3 regions of the Pseudoduganella sp. R-43 genome follow, and region 2 is predicted to be linked to each of the others. Evidence: riboswitches for the same ligand, from Rfam matches in the RefSeq annotation. Region 2 holds a riboswitch; each other region holds the start of a gene.

Region 1 (5,053 bases), 700 kb from region 2:
ATCGACATCTGCTCGTCCAGCCACTTGCTATAGCCGAGCGCCTGGACCCGAGTCATCTGATCATGCGTTGCGCCCATGGAGGCCTGGGCGAGGAAACGTGCGGCCTGGGCGCCTGCAATCGATTCGACCTGGGGTGGCACCGGCGAGGTCGTACCTCCGTCGCTGCCCTTGCTTTCGCTCCCCCCGCCTCCGCACGCTGTCAGCAAGGTTGCCGCGGCCAGGGTCGCAGAGAGCTTTAGCGAGCTCTCATTATTCTCGATTGTGTCGTCCATTGTTGCCCCTCGGAAATTTCCTTAAGGGGGCAGTATAGCTAGAAATGGATGAGCAAAACCTATCGTGCGCAGGTTTTGTGGGTTTTATTCAACCCTTTGCCGAATGTAGTCGGGAGCGACTTTTTTAATGAAAGCCTCTGTGCCGATGCGGAAGTTTTCCGTTGCCGCGACGAGCCCGAAATAGTCGGCGCCCAAGCCTGCGGATTCTTCCAGCGTCATGTTCAAGCCACGGTGCAGGGCCTCCCATGTCAGGCGCACTGCGTCCGGGGACTGGTCGAGGATCTCGTACAGGATGGCGCGCGCTGCATCCATCACCGCGTCGGGACTGGCCACCTGCTGCACAAGGCCGATTCGCAGGGCTTCTTCAGCATCGATGATGCGGCCGCGCAGCAGCATTTCCGCTGCGCGGCCTTTCCCCACCAGGCGCGCAAGGCGGGTAGTGCCGCCAAAGCCAGCAACAGCGCCGATGCGCACTTCAGGATGACCGAGTTTTGCATGGCTGGCTGCGATGCGGATCATGCATGCTTCGGCAAGTTCCAGCCCGCCGCCCAAGGCGTGTCCGTTCAGGGCCGCCACCACGACCTTGCCAAGATTCTCGATGCGGTGCGTGATGTGGACCGCAAGCCTTGCGAATTCGCGTACTTCCAGCGGGGTAGCCTGGCTCAGGTACTTGATGTCGGCGCCGGCGGAGAAGGCTTTGGAGCCGGTGCCGGTAAGTATCACGGCGCCGGCTGCGGAACTGGCGGCCGCCATGTCCAGCATTTCTTCCAGTCGCTGCAAGGTCGGCAGGTCGAGCGCATTCAGCGCATCGGGGCGATTCAATGCAATGACGGCGATGCCGGCGGATTCTCCATACAGGACAGTCATGGCTTGGCTCCGGGAGTTGAGATTAAGGTTAGTATAGGTTTCCAGAATTGGACGTAGTTTTGTGAGTTCAGAAAACAGTTTTCCGAAAATGAAAAACCTTGCCTTCGACTGGAATGAGCTGAAGTTCTTTCTCGCGGTTGCACGAAGCGGCGGCCTTAGCGGCGCTGCTGCGGTACTGGGCACCAGCGCATCCACGGTCTCGCGCCACGTTGACGCGCTGGAGCGCCGCACTGGCCGAAAGCTGTTCTTGCGCCAGCAAAGCGGCTATGCGCTGACCGATGACGGCAGTGAACTGCTGGCGCACGCCGGGCAGGTGGAGCAGGCCATGGCTGCCGCTGCTGCGCCGGGCGATGCGCAGCGCGCAGTGTCCGGCGTGGTGCGGCTGGCGACTACTGAAATGCTGGCGCAATTCCTGGTCGCGCCCAGGCTGGCGGCATTGCGAACGCTGCATCCGGCGCTAAGGGTGGAGCTCGATATCGCCATGGCTGCGGTCAACCTGTCGCGGCGCGAAGCCGACCTGGCGCTGCGCATGGCCGCTCCGGACGATGGAGCAGGCGACTACATCGCAAGGCGTATCGGCAAGGTCGATTTCGCCCTTTACCGCGCAGCCGCTGTTTCGCATGACAGCGGTGACTACATAAGCTGGGACGGCGCCTGGGATGGCCTGCCGATGGCAGCCGCACTGCGCACTGCATTCGACGGCAAACCGCCAGTCCTGGCGTGCAACAGCCTGCCCACGCAGATCGCCGCCGCCCGCTCCGGCGTGGGCGCCGCCATGCTGCCATGTTTCATCGGTGATGCAGAGCCGGCGCTCCAGCGAATGGGGCGACTGGCCACGCCAGTATCGCGCGACCTGTGGCTGGTCTATCACCGCGACCTGAAAGCGAGCCTGCGCGTACAGGCAATGGCAGCCTTCCTGACCGAGATCACAGGCGTTTGCCACGCAAGAGACCTTTAATGTACTATTCGGCAATTGGGTGCGCGCGTCCTGTCCTGGATGCGCGTTAAACGGGAAACCGGTGACGCTGCCATGTGCGGCCACTCCGGTGCAGCCCCCGCTGCTGTAAGCCTGACGAATCCGGAAATACGCCACTGCGCAACGCGCGGGAAGGCCCGGACGAGGATGAAGGCGAGCCAGAATACCGGCCCGATACTGCCAGCACTGTTCTCCGGGGTGAAGGGAAGCCGCTGTCGACCGGCTTCCTGCGTCTTGCCCGCCTGCCCCCTGTCGACCGTCTCCCGATTCTCCCATGAAGGTGCTCCCATAGACCATTCGACGGGAGGTTTCGAATGCACATCATGGAAGGTTTCCTGCCGCCCGCGCATGCGCTTGGCTGGGCAGCCGTATCCGCTCCTTTCCTGGCCTGGGGCCTGCGCAGCATGGCGCGCGGCTTGCAGGCGCACCCCGAGCGGCGCATGCTGCTTGGCGTTGCTTCGGCCTTCGCTTTCCTCCTGTCTGCGCTGAAGCTGCCGTCCGTGACGGGAAGCTGTTCGCATCCGACCGGCGTCGGGCTTGGCGCGCTGCTGTTCGGTCCTGCGGCGATGGTGCCGGTCGGCTTTGTCGTGCTGCTGTTCCAGGCCTTGCTGCTGGCCCACGGCGGCTTGACCACGCTGGGCGCGAACGTGTTCTCCATGGCGATCGTCGGGCCCTTCGTTTCCTATGGCGTATTCCGCTCCACGGCGGCCCTCGGGCTATCGCGCGCGGTCGCGGTGTTCGCGGCCGCCTGTATCGGCGACCTGGCAACTTACCTGACCACTTCTGCACAGCTGGCCTGGGCCTTTCCTGATCCGATCGGTGGTATCAGCGCTTCGTTCGCCAAGTTCGCCGGTATCTTCGCGTTGACACAACTGCCGATCGCTATCAGCGAAGGCTTGCTGACCGTACTGGTGGTGAATGCGATGGCGCGCTTCAATGCGCACGAGCTGCGCCTGCTGCCGGTGATGGCGCATGTGAAGGAGAAGTCGGCATGAAGGCGCGTACTGGCTTGATCTGGGCGGCCATCATCCTGTTGACCGTTTTGCCGCTGTGGTTTGCAGACATGCCGCCGGCGGAGCCGGGCGGCGCGGCGCCAGCAGCATTCAGCGGAGCGGATTCGCGCGCGCAACAGGCGATTGGCATCATCGCACCACACTACAAACCCTGGTTTGCACCGCTGTTCGAACCGCCGAGCGGAGAGATCGCGTCGCTGCTGTTCGCGCTGCAAGCTGCGATCGGCGCGGGCGTGATCGGTTTCTGGCTCGGCACATCGATGGCGCGCGAGCGCGAACAACGTTGCGCACAGGGGGATTCGGTGCCGGAGCAGGATTCCCATGCGGATTGACGCCGCAGCCTACGCCTCGCGCTGGCAGGCCGTCGCTCCAGGCGCGAAGGGCCTGTTCGCGCTGGCCGGCATCGCTGCCGCCTGGCTCGCCCGCAGCCTTGACACGCTGGCCGTGCTCGCGCTGCTCTCCATGTTCGCCACGCTGGCCGGGGCGCGCGTGCCAATCCGGACCTACTTTGCCGTAGCGGTAGCGCCGGTCGGCTTCCTTTTGCTGTCCTGCCTGACAATGCTGGTCACGCCTGACGGCGGGGGCGGCTGGCGGTGGGCGCCTGGGCTCTCGCCGGCAGTCGGGTACATTGCCCTGCGCTCGATCGCCGCGCTGGCCGCCGTACTCGGGCTGGTGCTGACCACGCCGATGCCGGACCTGTTGATGTTGCTGCGCCGCCTGCGCGTACCCGAACTGCTGCTGGACCTGATGGCGCTGTGCTACCGCATGCTGTTCGTGCTGCGCCAGGCATGGGACGAAGGCAGTACCGCGCAAGCTGCGCGCCTGGGACATGGCGGCTGGCGCCAACACTGGCGGTCGATAGGGTTGCTGACGGGCCAGATGGCACTACAGGTATGGCAGCGCGCGTCGGCACTGCAAATGGCGGCCGATGCGCGCGCCTTCGAGGGCAGCCTGCGCCACTTGCCGACCTCCTTCCCGCATGCGCGACGCCAGCTTGCCCTATCCTTGCTGGCGAGCGTGCTGCTGCTGGCATTTTCCCTGCGTGACAGGCTATGACGCCTTTGATCGAACTCGAAGCAGTGGAGCACGCGTTTGCCGACGGCAGCCCAGGCCTGCGCGGCTGCACGTTGTCGCTTGGGCGCGGACGCCGTCACGCGCTGCTCGGCGCGAACGGCGCCGGCAAGACCACGCTCCTGCTGCACCTGAACGCTTTGCTGCGCCCCACCGTGGGCCGCTTGCGCTGGCACGGCAACGAGTACGACTACAGCCGCAGTGGGCTGGCCTCGTTGCGCAGCCGGGTCGGCCTTGTGTTCCAGAATCCTGACCGCCAGCTAATCTCGGCACTGGTCGAGGAGGATGTGGCGTTTGGGCCGCTGAACCTCGGCCTCGACGACGCCACGGTACGCACTCGCGCCGCGGATGCGCTCGATGCCGTAGGCCTGGCCGGCTTTGCGCGCCGTCCCGTGCACCACCTGAGCTTCGGCCAGAAGAAGCGCGTCTGCATTGCCGGCGTGCTGGCCATGCAGCCCGAAGTCCTGCTGCTGGACGAACCGATGGCGGGCCTGGACTCGCCGATGCAGATGGAACTCGAGACATTGCTGGACCGCCTCGCCGCGCGCGGCGTGACGATCGTCCTATCCACCCACGACGTCGACTTTGCCTATCGCTGGGCCGACGACATCCACATGATGGCTGCTGGCCTCTGCATTGCATCGGTTCCCACCCAGGAGCTGGCCTCGCGCCAGGAGGCGCTGCGCGCTGCCGGCCAACGCTTGCCCCAGGCATTGGCATTACATGCCGAGCTGGCCAAACGCGGCTTGCTTCCCGCCGGCGCCGCACCGCGAAGCGTGGAGGCCGTGCTGACCGCGCTGCGCGCCCAGCCTGTCGACGAACACCAAGGAGAAATACTGATATGACAGCTGGCA
Region 2 (5,053 bases):
CGGCGCACCACGCGGTCGCCCGTCAGGCGGCCGACGGTCATGGCGACGGCAAAGGCGGCATAACCGAGGCCGGCGCGGCCTTCCTGCAGGCCGCGTTCGGCGGTCAGGAACACGGCGCTCCAGTCCAGCATCGCGCCTTCGGCCAGGAAGACGATGAAGCACAGGACGCCGATAAAGATCACGGCGCCGTGCGGCATGACGAAGGTTGGCGTACTGCCGTCGCGCGCTTCCGGCTCGTGCAGCAAGTCGGGACTGGCGCGCCACAGCAGGATGGCGCTCACGGCGACGATAGCCAGGCACGCGCCCAGCGGGCCGCTGCCAAGCCACAGCAACAGGGCCATGCCGCCGGCGCCGGCGAAGCCGCCAAGGCTGAACATGCCGTGGAAACCGGACATCAGCGCGCCGCCGCTGGCCTTTTCGACAATCACCGCCTGCACGTTCATCGCCACGTCCATGGTGCCGAGCGAGGCGCCGAACACAAACAGCGCCAGGCCAAGCAGCAGCGGGGTTGGCGCCAGCGCCAGGGCCGGCAGCGACAGGCAGACCACCAGCGCCGACCACAGCACCACCTTGCGGCAGCCAAAGCGCGCCGCCAGCGCGCCGGTCAGCGGCATCGCCAGCAGCGAGCCCAGGCCGAGGCAAAGCAGCAGCAACCCAAGCGGGCCTTCCGCCAGTTGCAGGCGCTCCTTCGCGTACGGCACCAGCGGCGCCCAGGCAGACATGGCAAGGCCCGCAGTCAGGAAAGCCAGGCGGGTGGACAGGCGGTGGCGGTGGTCGATGGTTTGGTTCATGGCTGAAGATTCTAGCATGGAACCGTTTCCATTATGGTCCTTGAGCGTTGGCAGTCGATTATGATGTGCACTGCTCTTATCGCAAGGAACGAGGTATGGATCGGTTTCTGTGGACGCCTGGGAACGGGATTGACACGCTGGCCTTAGGCCGCTTGCGGGCGCATTTTCCAAAGCCGGCCGCTCCGATGGGCGAGGCCTGGTTCATGGGGGCCGAAAGGCGAATGTTCAGTGACTTGCTGGGAAACCTGGACGAGATTGCAGTGCGCGAACTGCAGGAATGTTTTGCTGAAATCGCCAGCGGTACCCGGTCATTCGGTCCGATGGAGGAATGGAAAACCTGGTACCACTACCTGCTTGCGGCGCTCCTGCCGCGCAGCCATGAGGCATGTTTTTCCTACCTGCTGGAATCGTTGATGACTGGGTTTATGGCCATTTACCCGAACGGCGTCTCTCGGGAGCCATACGAAGGCTTTCGGGAAGATGTGCTGCTAACCCTGGGACGGTGCATGATGGATGGCATGTGCTGGAACGGCACCGACATCGCTATCGGGAATATTCTGCGTCAATCAAACGACAACCCGAACCGTGTCTGGCTCTGGTGGGATGCCAGTGGAGATTTCTCCGCTTCGATGTTCTTCTGCCTGAAATATCTGCCTGAGTCTTTAGTCGAGCCTTGGCTGCGTTCCGTGTTCGATATCCCCTCACCGCACTGGCGCGCGCAGGTCGTCGTCTGGCTGGTTGGTGCGCATGGGATCCTGAACGACACAATGCGGTGGCCATCTGAATTTTCGCTGGAAGCCCGACCATACATCGGTTGGGAATGGAGTCATTGTCTCGAGGCCCGGCTGACGGTTGTAGACGACAGCGGCGCGCCGCCGGTAGCGGCGCTTGTCCCTGAGGCTGCCCGAACGGCAACGCTGGACGTGGTTCGATCGTACTTCAGCGAAGATCGATTCCTGGAATGGGTCACTTGCATTGCGACTGTTCCATATCTGGAAGCGGAACTGGCTGAAATTCCTTCGACATTCGCAACGCTCTACGTTCGCTAGCGGCTCACGGACAGGTTTCGCGTTCCAGCACCGCGAGCCACGTCATCGCCTGTTCCCGACTCTCGCCGCACATTTCGGCCGAAGGCTGCAGGCCGCCGCAGAAGGCCGGGCGTTCCGGCTTGCCGAAGATCTTGCAACGGTTATCGTCGCCCAATTGGACGCAGCGCACCCCGGCCGGTTTGCCGTTCGGCATTCCGGGAATCGGGGACGTAATCGAGGGCGCCGTGCAGCAGGCGCCACAGGCTGGGCGGCATTGGAAACTCATGGTGGGCCAGTATTTTACAGCTTCGGCCAACCCAGCCAGCGCATGGCCTGCTCGCGCGACTCACCGCACACTGCTTCGTCGGCCCTGAATTCCACGCACACGAGGGGGCGTTCGGGCAAGCCATACAGCTTGCAGCGCATGTGCGAATCGAGCTGGATGCAGGGCACGCCTGCCGGTTTGCCTTCAGGCATGCCGGGAATCGGGCTGGAGATCGCGGGCGCCGTACAGCAGGCGCCGCATTGTGGACGGCACGGGATCGGGGTGCGGTTCACAGCCGTGCGGGCGGCTTTGCCTTGCTAATGGATAACGTGGTGCGTGCGGCCGCCGAAGGCCTTGAGGGCGTCGGACAGCGACACTTCAATCTGTCCCAGGTGGGCGTCAGCCAGCACCCAGGGCTCGCCGTCCGCGGCATGGCGCTTGGCCACTTCACGTTCGACCATGGCCGCCATGCGCTCATGCAGCACTTGCTGGTAGCGCGGCGAATCCGGATTCCCAGCCTGGGCACGGGCATACATATCGGCCCCTTCCCAGAGTTCCTGGATGCGCTCATCCGCAAGTCCGGAGGCGGCTGCCAGGACTTGTAATGTTGTCTTGTTATGCATTTTTACTCTCCCAGACACGTTCTTTGACGCGTACTTAGCAGTAAATACCTAATTCTCACGAATTACCAATCATTTCTAAGAAGTGGATCTTTATAACAACAGTCGTTGCTCTTCTGGCTAGATTGTTGGCCAAGTGCAGTCTGTTAGAATGACGCACGTTATGTGATTGGTGCCTTCCTGCAAGCCTGCCGGGAGGTGAAACGGGAAGCCGGTGCCGCGCGGGATAGCCATCTTGCGCCAGTCCGGCGCAGCCCCCGCTGCTGTAAGCCGGACGAAGCTGACCAACGCCACTGTGCATCGCACGGGAAGGCCAGGCCAGCGGAGGAAGAAGGCGAGCCAGAAGACCGGCCGGTCACTTTTGATTGTGCGAAGCCCGGGGTGTGGTTTTGCGTGCTCGGAATCCTGCTGTGCCTACCACTACCTTTGCCCGGACCATTGTGGTCCTGCTATGTGCGTTCGCTTGCGCGCGTGCCAACGCCGCCGTGCTGTTTGCCATCGTGACCGAACGCGCTGCGCCTGTCGCCATCGAGGCGGCCCATCGCCACCTGGCCGGCCATCCCCAGGACCGTATCGTGTTGCGCACGCCCGCGCAATGGATGGCGGCCGACGACAAGCAAGCCGCCCAGTGGCTGGCGCAGGCGGACAGCATCCTGGCCGTATCGCTGTTCGGCGACCCGGCCCGGCGCCTGAAGGAATTCTTGCCGCGCCATGCCCGCCCGCAGGCCAGCGTGCTGGCCATGAATGGCGAGGCCACGCTTAGCCTGCTGTCGCGCGGACGGCAGGGCAGCTTGCAGGGCTTTTCGCCTGAAACGCTGCGCCAGCTCTCGACCGAGCAGCCGCCGGAAGCGGCACTGCAGGCAGCCAGGGCGCGACCGGCGGCAGGCCAGTGGCTGGCTGCGCGCCAGGTCTGGCAGGCCGGTGGCCGCGACAACACGGCAGCGCTGCTTGCGCACCTGCTCGACCCCTCGCGCGCCCTGGCCGAGCCGCAGCCGGAACCGACGCTGCGCCTGCGCGCCGGCCAGCGCGAACTGCACGACGCGGCGGCATGGGGCAGGGCGGCGCAGCTAGGCCTGCAGGCGCGTCCTACCGTGGTAGTGCTGGACCTGTCGAACATGGATGGCACGGTGCCCGATGCCGTCTGCAAGCAAGTCGAACGCATTGGCCAGCAATGCGTGCAGGTGCTGCCGCGCTGGGGCGGCGCCTCGCGCGAGGCGCTTGAGCGCTTGCCGGAACTGATTGCGCCTGCCGTGCCGGCCGCCATGGTGGTGCTGCAGGACTTTGTGGTGGGCGCCGCCGAAGGGCGCGAAGCCGTCAGCGAGGCATTCAAGAAGCTCGATATCCCGCTGTTCAAGGCGATCCGGCTGTCCGACCGCACCGCCATGCAATGGCGCTTGTCGCCGGACGGCTTGCCGCCTGATTCGGTGCAGTACCGCGTGGCGCTACCCGAGCTGCAGGGCATCGGCCAGCCCATCGTGGTGGCGGCACTGGGCGAGCCGCAGCGCGACAAGCTGACCGGCATCGAGAATCGCCCGCCGGTAGTACTGGCGGCGGAAGCGGAGCGCCTGGCTGCGCGCGTCGAGCGCTGGCTGGCCTTGCGCGCCAAATCCAACCGCGACAAGCGCGTGGCGCTGGTGTACTACAATCACCCGCCGGGCCGCCAGAACATCGGCGCCGACAACCTTGATGTGCCGGCTTCGCTGTTCGACATGCTGCACGCCCTGAAGGACGCCGGCTACACGGTCGGCGAATTGCCGGCCACGCCGGAAGCGCTGCTTGACCGCATCATGGCGCACGGCGTCAACCTGCCTGAGGACCGCGGCGCCTTGCGTGAACTGGCGGGCTCCGTGAACAGCGTCAGCGCCGCCGATTATGCGAAGTGGTTCGCGACGCTGTCGCCGCGCGTGCAGGGAGAAATGACCAGCGGCCTGCTGGGCCGCTTGCACGCCGACGTGCTGGAAGCGGAAGCTGCCGGCGAATGGGCACTCGGCCGCAAGCAGGCGGAAGTCGTGATCAAGGAACTGCAGCACCTGGTGGAGGGCGCCGATCATCCGCAGCGCGAGGCGGCGATCCGCGACCTGGCTGCGCTGTCCGATGGCTATGCGGGCTGCCTGCAGGCGAAGGCGCCGCGCCGCTGCGCTGCGCTGGAGCCGCTGCGACGCCGGGTCGCGTCCTACGGCATCGAGGGCTTGAAGGGCTGGGGGCCTGCACCGGGCAAGATCATGGTCGACAGCGGCAAGCTGCTGGTGCCGGGCATCCAGTTCGGCAACGTGTTCATCGGACCACAGCCGCCGCGCGGCTGGGAAGTGGACGAAGAGCTGCTGCATGCGAATACCAGCGTGCCGCCCC
Region 3 (5,053 bases), 2.6 Mb from region 2:
GGCCAGCGCATTGCGCTGGTTTTCGGCATTCACCACGGCCACCACGAGCCAGAACACCAGCCCGGACAACAGGACCACCAGCGTCCAGGCAAAATGGTTGACCCAGGTGCGCTGCACCAGGCCGGCCTCGTCAGGGGCCGACTCCCGGAACGCACGCATCACGCCTTCTTCACGTTGATCCATGTCTTACTTCTTGGTCGCTGCAGCCTTGGCTACCAGGTAGTCCGCAACTGCCAGGGCGGCTGCCTGGGACTGGTCTTCCGGCTGGCCTGGACGACCGGCCATTGATGGGGAAGTCACGTAACGGCCATCGATCACCAGGGTTGGCGCACTGTCCACCTTGTACTGGGCGATGATGGTCTCCATGCGCTTCATTTTAGACTCGACGCTGAAGGATTTGTAGACGCTTTCGTACTTGGCCTTGTCGACGCCGGCGCTTACCACCACGGCGGTCACGTCGTCCTCGCGCATCAGGCGCTTGTGCTCTTTGTGGATGGCGTCAAACAGCTTCTGGCTGGCTGGTTCCAGCGTGCCCATGGTTTCCAGGGTGACGTAGGCGCGTGCCAGCACGTCTTTTTCACCGCGGGCAAAGTGGATGCGGCGGAAGTGGATCTTGTCGGCGTTCTGCTTGACCCAGGCCGACATGCGCGGTTCGAGCGCATTGCAGTGCGGGCAAGTGAACATGAAGAACTCGACCACCTCGACCTTTTTACCCTGGGCTTCGGTGCGCACCGGGGTGTCGAGAACCGTATAGTCAACGCCTTGTTTCGGCTCGGCGGCATAGGCGCCGGCAGCGGTGAACATCAGGGCGGCAGAAGCAAGCAGCAGTCGCAGCAAACGCATGGTCATCCTTACAGGTAAATGGTAAACGCCGCGAGATTACCATTTTTTGCGCGCCGTGATCAGCCCCGTGGGCCAAAAAGGCGCCAACGGGGCATTTTTAAGCCTGTTTTAAGCGCTTAAAAGTCGTAGCGTGCCGATACTTTCAGTTGACGGCCACTGTTCGGGTAGATGCCTGCGCGGCAGCTGAATGCTTGGCTGAAATGCTCCTTGTCGAACATGTTCAGCGCGGTCACAGCCAGTTCCCATTGGCCGAACTTGCGCGCGTAGCGGCCATCGACCACGGTGTACGCCGGCATGCGGGCGTCGCAGCTGTTGTCGAAATCGCTGCCGTAGCGCTGTTTGCCGACGCGCTGCACGCCGATGTCGGCGCTCTGGCCGTCGGACGGCAGCCAGGCCAGGCGCACGGTCAGGATGTTCTTCGGCACCAGCGCCAGTTCGCGGCCGGCGTTCGGACCGGAGCGGAACTCGGCATCCACCTGCTGGAAGTGGCCCTGCACCTGCCATTCCGGCGCGAAGCGGTAGCTGCCATCGAGCTCGAAGCCCTTGCGCTGGGTTGGCGCCAGGTTGGTGTTGGCGCCGAACATGCCTGCGGTCGGGTCGTAATAGATCTCGTTGTCCAGGTTGTGGCGGAAAATGCGCGCGTCAAGCTTGGCGGCGCCCTGCGCATAACCAAGGCCGATTTCAACATCGTGCGAAGTCTGGGTTTCCAGCGGCTTGTTGGCCTGCGGAGTGAAGCCGTTCTCGTCGGAGTTGGCGACGCGGTAGCTCTGGCCAATCTTGGCCCACGCTGTCAGGCCCGGCGCGGCAAGCATGCTGCCCTGCACTTCCCAGGCGTTGTTGGCTTGCTTCACGCTGTAGGTGGCGGTGGTGAATGGCACTGGATCGATCGAATCCTTGTCGAACAGTTCGCGGCGCACGCCGGCGGCCAGGCGGAATTGCTGCGGGCCGGAGAACTTCATTTCGTCGCGCAGGTAGAAAGCCTTGCTGCGCTGGCTGGCGTCGGCGGCGGAGAAGGACGCGGTGGTGACGCGGTTCCAGCGGCCGAAGTCAAAGCCGGCGACCAGTTCATTCAGCATGCCGTCGAACTGGCCAAGGTGGCGCACGCGCGGCGAGAACTGGGTCTGCTTCGTGTCGTAGGCGGAGCTGGAAACGCCCCATGGACTGAAGTAAGTGGCTTCCGCTTCCTTCTTGCGATGCGACAGCTCCGCAGCCAGGTCGAAAGCGCCTACCTTGTGCTCCCAGGCGGCGGTATAGCGGTCGCTATCGAGCTTGCCGAAATCGTTCGGGGTCAGGGTCTGGCGCGGATTGGCGTTGAATTGCGCTTCCGTCAGGCTGCCGGCGAAGCGCTGGTCCTGGCGCGCGATGTCGGCACGCAGCGAGAAGCTGCCCACGCCGGTGCTGAACTTCACGCCGCCGTTAAGGCGCGACTGCTTGAATTCATTGTTGTCGCGGTAGTTGTCGGAGCGCTGGTGGCCGGCCGACGCGTCGAAGGCAAAGCCGTCGAAGCCCTGTGCCACGCTGGCGCGCACCTCGCCGCTGTCAAACTGGCCCAGCTCAGTGAACATATTGCCGCTGCGCTCGCCGGCTTGCGGGCGCTTGGTGGTGATCTGGATCACGCCGCCGGTGGCGCCTTCGCCATACAGCACGCTGGCGCCGCCGCGCATGATGTCGATGCGCTCCACCATGTCGATCGGAATGGTGGACAGGGTTGCGCTGGACAGCTCGTTTTCGTTCAGGCGCACGCCATCCAGCACAATCACCACGTTCTGGTCGCTGTTGGTGCCGAAGCCACGCAGGTCGAGGCCGAAGTCGGGGCTGCCGGTCAGGCTCTGGCGGCCGTACACGCCGCCGATCTTGCGGATCGCCTGGTTGACGTCGGACACGCCGGCGCGGCGGATGTCGGCCGCGGTGATGGTGGTGGCGCCGATCGGCAGCAGCGACGGATCGCTGGCGAAGCGGGAACCGGAAACGACAACGGTGTTCGATTGGGCTTGGGCCGCTGCGGCAAAGCACAGGGCAACCGCTGCGGCAACGGCGCAGCGCGAAGTGATGAAGGTCATGGCAAATCAGTAGAAAGAGTATCCGCCTGCGTCCCCGCAGCCGGAATCCACAGAAGACGAACCCTGCGCGGGCGCGCTTCCACCTCCCTGGCCGGTATCCGGGCTGGCAAGACTGACCGGGCCACCTTCCTGCAGCAGCAGTGGCTAATTGGCGCGGCCTGCCGTCTCAATGACGGCGCTTGCGTACCGTTGCGGGGGCAGCACATTGCGTTTCCCGTTTAACTGCCTCCATGAACAGGAGGCGGGCACCAAGGCGCCGCCATTATACGCCGGTTAAAGTTGGCATAAAAGTTTGGCAATCGGCCGCCACCCGGGCTATATTTTGGTGTTGCAAAAAACCCAATGGAGTCTTATGCGCATCACTCACCTTTTGGCCGCGGCCGCCCTGTTGGGCGGGGTCGCGGTCCAGGCCAGCCTGTGGGCCGGTGGCGCGACGTCCGCCACCGTGCCGGAAGCCGGTAGCGGCATCGCACTGGCGCCAGCCAAGGCGGCCGCCGTCATGCAGCCCAGCGCTCCCGGCGCCTGGGGCGGCATCCGCACCGGCCAGGAGGCCACGCTGTCCGACCGCGTGGTGGACTACCAGATCGAAGCCAGCCTGGACCCGGTCAAGCACACCATCGACGGCAAGCAGCGCCTGACCTGGCGCAACCGCAGCGCCGAACCGGTGCGCAGCGTCTACCTGCACCTGTACCTGAATGCCTTCCAGAACGGCTACAGCACATTCCACACCGAGGAGCGCAAAACCGGCAGCGGCATTCGCAACAGCGCCCTGAGCAAAGATGGAGAATGGGGCTACACGGAATTGCGCAGCGTGCAGCAAGGCGGCGCCAAGGTGCCGTGGACTTTCGTGCATCCCGACGGCGGCCCGGCGGCCGACCAGACCGTGGTGCGCCTTGACCTGCCGCAGGCTGTCGCAGCGGGCGCCAGCACCACGCTCGATATCGCCTTTTTCGACCAGCTTCCGCGCGTGATGGCGCGCAGCGGCTACTTCGACAGCTTCCACCTGGTGGCGCAATGGTTCCCCAAGATCGCCGTGCTGGAACTGCCGGGCGAACGGGGCGCCACCGCGGTGCGCTGGAACGCGCATGAATACCACGCGGAATCCGAGTATTACGCGGACTTTGGCAGCTATGACGTCAAGCTCACCGTCCCCAGGGAATATACCGTGGGAGCCACCGGCGAACTGCAGGGCGCCCCGCAGGAAAAGGACGGCAAGCTGACCCACCATTTCGTGCAGGGCGACGTGCACGATTTCGCGTGGACCGCCGACAAGCGCACTGCGGCACCGCTGACCGGCACCTGGACCGGGCCCGGCAGCCCGCAAGTGAAGATCACCGTGCTTTATCCGCCGGAATTCGCATCCAACGCGGCGCCTGCCTTGCAGGCCACCAAGGATTCGCTGGACTACTTCTCGAAGACCCTCGGCCCCTATCCGTACAAAACCGTGACTGTGGTCATTCCTCCGCATAACGCCAGCGAAGCGGGCGGCATGGAGTACCCCACCTTCTTCACTGTCGACAACTTTGCCGGCCTGAAGCCGGGCACGTTCGCATCGGCGGCGCTGGATTTCGTCACCATTCACGAATTCGGCCATGGCTACTTCTACGGCATCCTCGCCAGCAACGAGTTCGAAGAGCCGATGCTGGACGAAGGCCTGAACGAGTACTGGAACCAGCGCATGCTGCGCGATACGGGCCGCAAGGCCTACCTCACGACGCCGTTCCTGCGCGCGATCGGATTTGCGCCCACCATCAAGGGCTTCGAGTTCGAACGCCAGGGCACGCCGCGTGACGAGCCATCCGACCCGCTGGGCCAGAATGCCTATACCCGCCTGCAAGGCATTGGCCCGGTGTATTCGCGCACCACACTGGTCATGCACGACCTGGAAGCGCAGCTGGGCAAGGAAACCATGGAGCGCGCCTTCAAGGAGTATTACCGCCGCTGGAAATTCCGCCACCCAAGCGTGGCTGATTTCCGTGAGACGCTGGCAGAAGTCAGCGGCCAGCGCCAGCTGGTGGAAACCGTCTTCGCGCAGCAGGTCTATGCCACCACGCGCGTGGACGACCGCATTTCCTCCTTCACCAGCGAAGAGGTGCTGCCACTGCCGGGCCGGCAAATGAAGGGCGGCAAGCTTGCCGACTTGAGCGAAG

Evidence for each region. A riboswitch is a leader RNA that binds a small molecule or an ion and turns the genes downstream of it on or off. The one in region 2 is predicted to bind cobalamin.
Region 1: linked by a shared signal. The riboswitch ahead of ACN9M3_RS01525 (energy-coupling factor ABC transporter permease) and the one ahead of ACN9M3_RS29440 (cobaltochelatase subunit CobN) in region 2 are both predicted to bind cobalamin.
Region 3: linked by a shared signal. The riboswitch ahead of ACN9M3_RS10225 (TonB-dependent receptor) and the one ahead of ACN9M3_RS29440 (cobaltochelatase subunit CobN) in region 2 are both predicted to bind cobalamin.

Annotation. Positions count from the first base shown of each region.
Region 1 covers NZ_CP183988.1:330,905-335,957, forward strand. The annotation lists gene ACN9M3_RS01510 (DUF1800 domain-containing protein) at 1-272, opposite strand, end outside; gene ACN9M3_RS01515 (enoyl-CoA hydratase-related protein) at 357-1,139, opposite strand; gene ACN9M3_RS01520 (LysR family transcriptional regulator) at 1,228-2,097, shown strand; cobalamin riboswitch at 2,100-2,304, shown strand; gene ACN9M3_RS01525 (energy-coupling factor ABC transporter permease) at 2,430-3,110, shown strand; gene ACN9M3_RS01530 (energy-coupling factor ABC transporter substrate-binding protein) at 3,107-3,460, shown strand; gene cbiQ (cobalt ECF transporter T component CbiQ) at 3,450-4,184, shown strand; gene ACN9M3_RS01540 (energy-coupling factor ABC transporter ATP-binding protein) at 4,181-5,044, shown strand; gene cobM (precorrin-4 C(11)-methyltransferase) at 5,041-5,053, shown strand, end outside.
Region 2 covers NZ_CP183988.1:6,428,272-6,433,324, reverse strand. The annotation lists gene ACN9M3_RS29465 (MFS transporter) at 1-791, opposite strand, end outside; gene ACN9M3_RS29460 (hypothetical protein) at 887-1,840, shown strand; gene ACN9M3_RS29455 (YkgJ family cysteine cluster protein) at 1,845-2,105, opposite strand; gene ACN9M3_RS29450 (YkgJ family cysteine cluster protein) at 2,120-2,362, opposite strand; gene ACN9M3_RS29445 (hypothetical protein) at 2,402-2,707, opposite strand; cobalamin riboswitch at 2,858-3,074, shown strand; gene ACN9M3_RS29440 (cobaltochelatase subunit CobN) at 3,115-5,053, shown strand, end outside.
Region 3 covers NZ_CP183988.1:2,236,200-2,241,252, reverse strand. The annotation lists gene ACN9M3_RS10235 (hypothetical protein) at 1-183, opposite strand, end outside; gene ACN9M3_RS10230 (thiol:disulfide interchange protein DsbA/DsbL) at 187-843, opposite strand; gene ACN9M3_RS10225 (TonB-dependent receptor) at 960-2,903, opposite strand; cobalamin riboswitch at 2,976-3,171, opposite strand; gene ACN9M3_RS10220 (M1 family metallopeptidase) at 3,256-5,053, shown strand, end outside.